One region of the Bradyrhizobium sp. CIR48 genome, then DNA from elsewhere that is predicted to be linked to it. Evidence: predicted binding sites of a transcription regulator. Region 1 holds the regulator's gene; the other holds the start of a gene.
What was found. Region 1 encodes LexA, which represses DNA repair genes until DNA is damaged. Its sites were predicted from a motif close to TGTTCNNNNTGTGTTCNG; they were not measured.

Region 1 (4,482 bases):
GGGCTAAAGCGGCAGGATAAATCCTGCCCGCTCCGCCATTTTGCCTCTGCCCCCGCGCTCGGCTAGAAGACTGTCGGAACATTTCATCCAAACGTGCCGAGCAGGAGTTTCGCCGTGGCCTTGATGCCGGTTTCCGACGCCCTTGCTGCGGTGCTGGCGGGTGCAGAGCCACTGCCTCCAGAGATGGTTTCACTCGACGAAGCCTACCATCGCGTGCTCGCGCAGGACGTCGCTGCGCGGCGCACCCAGCCGCCCCAGGCGATGTCGGCGATGGACGGCTATGCCGTGCGCGCGGCCGATGCGGCAACAATGGATTCCACGCTGACAATGATCGGTGAGGTCGCGGCGGGCCGTCCGTTCACGGGAAAGGTCGGCGCCGGCGAAGCCGTGCGGATCTTCACCGGCGGCGTCGTTCCGGACGGCGCGGATGCGGTCGTGATCCAGGAGGACACGATCGCCGAAGGCAAGCACATAACGATCAAGGAAGCCGCGATCGTGGGTCGGCACATCCGCCCCGCCGGCGTCGATTTCCGCGAGGGCGACGTTCTCCTGCGCAAGGGAACCCGTCTGACGGAGCGCGATCTCGCCCTCGCCGCCGGAATGAACCACCCGCAGCTCGCCGTTTGCCGCCGTCCGAAGGTCGCGATTCTCGCCACCGGCGACGAACTGGTGATGCCGGGCTCAACGCCCGGGCACGGCCAGATCGTCTATTCCAACGGCTATGCCCTGCACGCGCTCGCCCGCAGCGAAGGCGCCGAGACCATCGACCTCGGTGTCGCCGCCGATACGCTGGAGGCCACCACCGCCGGCATCCGCCGCGCGCGCGAAAGCGGCGCCGACATCCTGGTCACGACCGGAGGCGCATCGGTCGGCGACCACGATCTGGTCCAGCAGGCGCTCAAGGACGAAGGCATCGCGATGGCGTTCTGGAAGATCGCGATGCGGCCCGGCAAGCCGATGATGCACGGACGGTTAGGGGCAATGGGCGTCATCGGCCTGCCCGGCAATCCCGTGTCGTCCTACGTCTGCGCCTTCCTGTTCATGGTGCCGCTGATTCGCGCGCTGTCGGGCCGTTCGGTGATTCATCATCATCGCGAGCGCGTCGTGCTGGGCCGCGATCTCGGCGCCAACGACCAGCGCGAGGATTATCTGCGCGCGCGCCTGGAAAAGCGCGACGACGGCACGCTCGTTGCCCTTCCCGTCAGCCATCAGGACTCCTCTCTGCTTGCGAATCTTGCTGCAGCACAGGTACTTCTCGTGCGCGCACCGTTTGCGCCGAAGGCCGAGGCCGGCAGCCCCTGCGAGGTGTTGCGGCTCCCCGTCTGAACTGCGCGGCCACACGCATTCCGTGAGTTTCGTTCTGTTCACGGTAAATTAAGCAGTTGCGGAACACATATCGAACATATAGTGTCCGTTCATGATTTGTTTCGAGATGTAGCGGCTTATCGCTGAACTCATCGTCTCGGAATCGAACGACATCAACCGGGGGACTTTGTTCGAGATGTTAACGCGCAAACAATACGAGCTTCTGCGGTTCATCAGCGAGCGCTTGAAGGAAAGCGGCGTGCCGCCGTCCTTCGACGAGATGAAGGATGCGCTCGACCTACGCTCGAAGTCAGGCATCCACCGCCTGATCACCGCGCTCGAGGAGCGCGGCTTCATCCGCCGCCTGCCCAACCGCGCCCGGGCCATCGAAGTGATCAAGCTGCCGGAGCTCCAGGCTGCCGCCGGCAACCGACGCGGCTTCACGCCAAGCGTCATCGAGGGCAATCTCGGCAAGCTACGCGCGAGCTCCAGCCCGTCCGCGGACGAGGGCGAGCGACCCGTTGCGGTGCCCGTGATGGGCCGCATCGCGGCCGGTACTCCGATCGAGGCTTTGCAGACCCGCAGCCACACGATCAGCGTGCCGCCCGACATGCTCGGCTCCGGCGAGCATTACGCGCTCGAAGTGCGCGGTGATTCCATGGTCGAGGCCGGCATCCTCGACGGCGACATGGCGCTGATCCAGCGCAACGAGAGCGCCGATACCGGCGACATCGTGGTGGCACTGATCGACGACGAGGAAGCCACGCTCAAGCGCTTCCGCCGCCGCGGCGCCTCGATCGCGCTGGAGCCCGCCAATGCCGCTTATGAGGTGCGCATCCTGCCGCCGAACCGCGTGAAGATTCAGGGCAAGCTGATCGGGCTTTACCGCAAGTACTGATACCGGAAGTACTCGATACCGAAGTCTTTAGCGCCTCGCGCGCGCCTTCGATCGGCCTCGCCGATCAGAGATTGGAGCGGATAACGGTCCGCTCCGGCTGGATAGTCTTTCTGGTATCGCACAGATTGTCCGGCCCCTCCTCCTTGCGCGACATCCTCGGCAGGCCGCGCGACGCAACATCGCTTCGCGGCCTTTCGAGTTCGAGGGGGACGGCCCAAATGCGCAGCTCGTTTGAGTGCAACCGCAGCAACGCTGATCGCAACATCAGCATCGCAAGCCGTTGCTGCGCAAGCGCATCACTCCGCCGGTCGTTGACAGGCGCGGTTGTCGAGACGCGGCTGCCAAATGCACGGAAGCCGACTTTGTTCCTAACAAATTCGGAAAAGATGGAAAAGATAATGTGATCGGGGCTCGCGGATCCCAGCCGCAGATTTGCCTACAACCGAGCAGACCGTCACGTGCTTCCACTCTGGTAGGGGCCTGCGCCTCCGAAAGAGGTGCGGGTCGCTATCTCTGCATTGAGGAGCACCCGATGTGTGACTACAGCCTGCATGCCGTCGCGACGCGCCCCGCAGAAGTCGGCGAGACGATCGTTACGACAACATTCCGCGGCACCTCGACGCGCGGCTTCGCCTCCGAAGCCGATCTCTCCGTCGCGGTCTGCCTGCTGCCGGGGACGGAGCTCGCCTTCGCCGACGACGTCCGTTACGACAACCGCTGGATCTGGACGCGCACCGTCAACTCCCGCGTCGGCAAGTTCGGCAAGATCGATCCGCACATTCCCGATCGCCATCATGACGCGATCGAATTCCCGGACGGCAAATCCGTGCTGGTGACGCAACTGGTCGAAGGCCAGCGCGCAACCGTGCTGCAACTGCCGGTGACCCAGCCGATCGGCGAGCGCGAGCACAAGCCGCAGATCATCGCCGACAGTCGCCCGACGGTCACACGACTGCCGATCGGCTGACGCCCTCCGCCCGATAGGCCGAGGGCAAGGATTGAAATGCCGTCGCCGGCCGAGGCCGGCGAGCCCGGTGGGTTTTTGTTTCATGAAATTCGATCGGCGAGCGCCGCCGCCTCGCCTCGTCGCCGCACGAAGTTTGAGCCGTGCTGCCTGAATTTTGAACGTCCGCTCCGCAGCCAAATGACCGATGCTGTCGTGGTTTGAGGCGGCGGACACGCTCGATGAAAACCTTCATTCGCGTCGTTGAACTCTGGGTGCCTGACCGGACGCGCATGCGGCTGGAATTCGGCGGCGGCCTCTACGATGAAGGGCTGTCCGCGTTCAAGGCCGTCAGCGAAGAGCTGCACTTCGGATATGACGAGGGGCTTCCAGGCAAGGCCTGGGCCTGCGGCCATCCCGTCATCCTCACGAAATTCGCCAACTCCTATTTCAAGCGAACCGATCAGGCCGTCGCGGCCGGCCTCACCTGCGGCGTGGCGGTGCCGCTGTTTGCAGGCGAATTCCTGCAAGCCGTGATGGTGCTGTTCTGCGGCGACGACGAGGCGCATGTCGGCGCGATCGAGCTCTGGCACAACGATCCTGATCTCTCCCACGAGATGGGCCTCGTCGACGGCTATTACGGCGCGGCGGACATGTTCGAATTCAACTCCCGCCACACCAGGTTTCCTCGCGGCTTCGGCCTGCTCGGACGCACCTGGAAGGCGGGCCTGCCGCTGATCATCAAGGACCTGCACGACGCCAAGAGCTTCCTGCGCTGGGAGGACGCCGCCAAGGTCGGGATCAATCTGGGGGTCGGCGTACCCTACCGAACCGGCACCGACCAGACCTGGGTTTTGACATTCCTCTCGGCGCAGGCAACGCCGATTGCGCGACGCTTCGAGATCTGGGTCCCGAACGAGGCCCGTTCGGCACTGGTCTTTCGCGCCGGCGATTGCAGCGCGCAGACCGACCTTGCCGCACGCTATGCGGACAAATCCATCGCCCGAGGCGAAGGCAGCATCGGCGGCGCCTGGGCCACCGGCATGCCCGCGCTCAACGACGATCTCACCCATGACGGCTCGATCGCCGGGTTCGAGGCCTGCGCAGCCGGGCTGAACCGGATGGTGGCCCTGCCAGTCATCGGCAACGCAAGGCTCGAGGCCGTGCTGGCCTGGTATCTGTAACCGATCGCGTCAATCGTCGGCCTGCAAGTCGGTCTCCGATGGCGTTGCATCGCGGGTGCGGGGAGCCGCCTTCGGCACGAGGCTGCCGTCGAAATCACCTTCGCCGACACCAGCCGGTGACCACGGGCGGTTCGTGCCCCTCGCCCTCACCG
Region 2 (4,482 bases), on a different contig from region 1:
TGCAGACCGTCTGCACGAGATTACCAGAAATTCATGATAGAAAGAGCGCGCTGCATTGGCGCAGCTCAGTCGTCGCTCTCGTCCGTGCCGAACAGGCCGAATTGTGTCGCCGCATCGCGCGAGGGCTCGGCGATGCCGAGATGACGGAAGGCGTGCGAGGTGAGCAGACGGCCGCGCGGGGTGCGCTGGAGATAGCCGCACTGGATCAGATAGGGCTCGATGATGTCCTCGATCGCATCGCGCGGCTCGGACAACGCGGCGGCCATGGTCTCAACGCCAACCGGGCCTCCGCCATAGTTCATCGCGATGGTCGTGAGGTAGCGACGGTCCATCGCGTCGAGGCCCGCGGCATCGACCTCGAGCGCGCTCAGGGCGTGGTCGGCGATCTTGCGGTCGATCTTGTCGGCATCGGCTGCCGATGCGAAATCGCGCACGCGGCGGAGCAGGCGGCCGGCAATGCGCGGCGTGCCGCGGGCACGGCGCGCGATCTCGTTGGCGCCGTCGGCGCTCATGCCGACATTGAGCACGCGCGCGCCGCGGCTGACGATGCTTTCGAGCTCCTCGATCGTGTAGAAATTGAGCCGCACCGGAATGCCGAAACGATCGCGCAAGGGATTGGTGAGCAGGCCGGCACGCGTGGTGGCGCCGACGAGGGTGAATTTCGACAGCTCGATCTTCACCGAGCGCGCCGCCGGGCCCTCGCCGATGATGAGGTCGAGCTGAAAGTCCTCCATCGCGGGATAGAGCACTTCTTCAACTGCAGGGCTGAGACGATGAATTTCGTCGATGAAGAGCACGTCGCGCTCTTCGAGATTGGTGAGGAGAGCTGCGAGATCGCCGGCCTTGGCGATCACCGGCCCTGACGTCGCGCGAAAGCCGACGCCCAGCTCCTTGGCCACGATCTGCGCCAGCGTGGTCTTGCCGAGGCCGGGGGGACCTACGAACAGCACGTGATCCAGCGCCTCGCCGCGCTTGCGCGCCGCCTCGATGAAGATCGAGAGGTTCTTGCGCGCCTGCTGCTGGCCGACGAAATCGGACAGCGACTGCGGGCGCAGCGCGGTGTCGCCGACATCGTCGCTGCGGCGCTCGGGCGAGACCATGCGGGAGGCCTTGGGATCGCTCACTTCGCCAGTTCCTTCAGGCCGAGGCGAATGAGCTGCGCCGTCTCGGCGCCTTCACCCGCGCTGCGCGAGGCCGACGCAATCGCGGCGGCTGCCTGCGGCTGGCCGTAGCCGAGATTGACCAGCGCGGAGATCGCATCGGCGACGGGCCGCGGCGCCCGCTGGTCGTCGACAGCGCCGGCAAGATGCACCACAGCCGGATCGACATTGGCGAAAGCCGGCGCCTTGTCCTTCAATTCGGTGACGATGCGTTCGGCGACCTTGGGACCAACGCCGGGCGTGCGCGCCACCGCGGCCTTGTCGCGGAGCGCAATGGCATTGGCGAGATCGGCCGGCGCCAGCGTGCCGAGCACGGCGAGCGCGACCTTGGCGCCGACGCCCTGCACGGTCTGGAGCAGGCGAAACCATTCGCGCTCCTGGTCAGTGCGGAAGCCGAACAGTTTGATCTGGTCCTCGCGGACATAGGTCTCGATCGACAGCACGGCGGCTTCGCCCGGCTTGGGCAGATGCTGCAACGTGCGCGTCGAGCAGTGCACCTGATAGCCGACGCCGCCGACGTCGAGGAGCACAAAATCCTCGCCATAGGAATCGATCAGGCCCTTGAGCTTGCCGATCATAGCCCCGCCACCTTCAACCTGAGCGCGGTGCTCTGGCGGTGATGGGCGTGGGTGATGGCGATGGCGAGCGCGTCGGCGGCGTCGGCGGACGGCGGCTCGGCCTTGGGCAGCAATATCTTCAGCATCATCGCGATCTGTTGCTTGTCGGCATGGCCGGCGCCGACCACGGTCTTCTTGACCTGGTTCGGCGCGTATTCGGCGACCGAGATGCCGAACATTGCGGGCGCCAGCATGGCGACGCCGCGGGCCTGGCCGAGCTTCAGCGTCGCAACGCCGTCCTTGTTGACGAAGGTCTGCTCGACCGCGGCTTCCATCGGCTGATGGTTCGAGAGCACGGCCGCGAGCCCTTCATGGATCGCGAGCAGCCGGCGCGCCAGCGGCAAATCGTCCGGCGGTTCCACCGAACCGCAGGCGACGTAGATGAGGCGATTGCCCTCAGCCTCGATCACGCCCCAGCCGGTGCGGCGCAGGCCGGGGTCGATGCCGATGATGCGAACGGGGCCACGAATCGGGAGCGCAGTCATGGGCCAGTGATAGCGGCTGGCTGCCGTGGGGGAAACAGAAACAGAACGGAAGTAACAGGGGAAGTGGGGGCGTTAGTGAGCCGCACCGCCCACCACAGACTCCGGGCGTCATACCCCGCGAAGGCGGGTCAGTACGCCGCGGCTTCTCCGTATTCCCATTGCTGTCTCTGGGATACTGGGTTGCCCGGTCAAGCCGGGCGATGACAGCGGAATGCGGAGCTGGTGATCACCCACCCATCTTCGCCATCAGCGCGTCCGAGACCTCGAAATTGGCGTAGACGTGCTGGACATCGTCGTGCTCGTTGAGCAGGTCCATCAGCTTGAGCAGCTTCTCGCCGGTCTCGTCGTCGACCGCGACCGTGTTTTGCGGCTTCCAGATCAGCGCGGCCTTGCGCGGCTCGCCGAACTTGGCTTCCAGCGCCTTGGCGACGTCGCGATAGCCTTCGGTCGAGGCGTAGATCTCGTGACCGGCTTCGCCGGAGACGACGTCGTCGGCGCCGGCCTCGATCGCGGCATCGAGCACGGCGTCGTCGGAGGCGACGCTGCGGTCGTATTCGATGATTCCGGTGCGATCGAACATGAAGGACACCGAGCCGGTTTCGCCGAGATTGCCGCCCGATTTGGTGAAGAAGGAGCGGATGTCGGAGGCGGCGCGGTTACGGTTGTCGGTCAGCGCCTCGACGATGACGGCAACGCCGCCGGGGCCATAACCCTCGTAGCGGATCTCGTCATAGTTCTCGCCGTCGCTGCCGAGCGCCTTCTTGATGGCGCGCTCGATATTGTCCTTCGGCATGTTCTCCTGCCGCGCGGCGATCACGGCGGCGCGCAGGCGGGGGTTCATGTTGGGGTCGGGCGTGCCCAGCTTGGCCGCGACGGTGATTTCCCGCGCCAGCTTGCCGAACAGCTTCGACTTCTGGGCATCCTGCCGCCCCTTGCGGTGCATGATGTTCTTGAATTGGGAATGTCCGGCCATGCGTGGTCTCTCGGGGATCTCTTGGAATCGTACGCCAATGAGGGTGGGAAACGCGGCCTTATAGGCCGCCAACCCACCGGAATGAAAGGGTCTCGGATACTTTAAGGTAACACCGTACAGGCCCCTGGCCAGAGGTGAGGCATCGTTAACCCTGACTTCATTCCAGCCTGCGAAAATAACCTCCGAGCGTCCCCCGACAAGAGAGACCTGATGGCATTCGGACTATTTCGGAAGCGTCTGCCGGATATGGCCGCGCCCGTGGCAGCCGCAGAGGCCGCACCGCCGGTGGCCCAGTCCGAGCCCGCCCCGGCCGAAGGTGATTCGGCCCGGGAAATCCTGGAATTGCTGGAACTCGAGCTCGGCGCGATGATCCGCCAGCTCGAGCGCGCCGCCAATTCGGTGGCGGGCGGCGCCGAAGCGACCGCATCGACGCTTGCCGCCATCCGCGACCGCACCGACGCCCTGACCGGCCGCACGAATGCCGCGCAGTCGACCGCCTCCACCTTCGCTCATGCCGCCGACAAGTTCACCCAGTCCGCGCTGGGGATCGGGGCGCAGGTTCGCGAGGCCGGCAAGCTCGCCGACGAGGCCAGCGCCGCGGCGCAGGAAGCCCGCGCCAATGTCGATCGCTTGCGCGAATCCTCCGCCGCCATCGGCAATGTCGTCAATCTGATCGCACAGATCGCGCGGCAGACGACGTTGCTCGCGCTCAACTCGACGATCGAGGCCGCACGCGCGGGCGCTGCGGGAAAAGGCTTTGCGGTCGTCGCAACCGAGGTCAAGGCCCTCGCGGTGCAGACGCAAGGGGCGACGGAAGAGATTACGAAGAAGATCGACGCGCTGCAGCGCGACGCCGCCGGCTCCGCGGACGCCGTGCACCGCATTTCGCAGGCGATCGAGGCGATCCGCCCGGTCTTCGAGACCGTCAACGGCGCGGTCGCCGAACAGAACGCCACCACCAGCGAAGTTTCCGGCAACGCCGCGAGCGCCTCGGAGTTCATCGTCTCGGTCGGCGAGAGCGCAGCCGAGATCGATGCCGCGACCAAGGCGGCCGAGAGCCATGGCGAGAACGTCGCCAGTGCCGGCAAAGCCGTCACCACCTTCGCACAGAAGCTGAAATCGCGCTGCGCCGTGCTGCTCCGCCAGAGCGAGCACGACGACCGCCGCAAGACCGAACGGCTGCCCTGCCATCTGAAGCTCGAAACCGCGCGCGGCGTGATGCCGGTCTATGAAATCTCGATGGAGGG

Region 2: the regulator LexA is predicted to act here: its motif matches at 2,293-2,310, upstream of ruvC (crossover junction endodeoxyribonuclease RuvC).

The regions. Positions count from the first base shown of each region.
Region 1 is NZ_JACIHG010000001.1:1,081,744-1,086,225, forward strand. It holds gene glp (gephyrin-like molybdotransferase Glp) at 115-1,326, shown strand; gene lexA (transcriptional repressor LexA) at 1,502-2,203, shown strand; gene GGD66_RS05305 (hypothetical protein) at 2,736-3,170, shown strand; gene GGD66_RS05310 (GAF domain-containing protein) at 3,389-4,330, shown strand; gene GGD66_RS05315 (ComEC/Rec2 family competence protein) at 4,340-4,482, opposite strand, start outside.
Region 2 is NZ_JACIHG010000015.1:40,732-45,213, forward strand. It holds gene ruvB (Holliday junction branch migration DNA helicase RuvB) at 66-1,100, opposite strand; gene ruvA (Holliday junction branch migration protein RuvA) at 1,121-1,738, opposite strand; gene ruvC (crossover junction endodeoxyribonuclease RuvC) at 1,735-2,262, opposite strand; gene GGD66_RS35420 (YebC/PmpR family DNA-binding transcriptional regulator) at 2,489-3,235, opposite strand; gene GGD66_RS35425 (methyl-accepting chemotaxis protein) at 3,446-4,482, shown strand, end outside.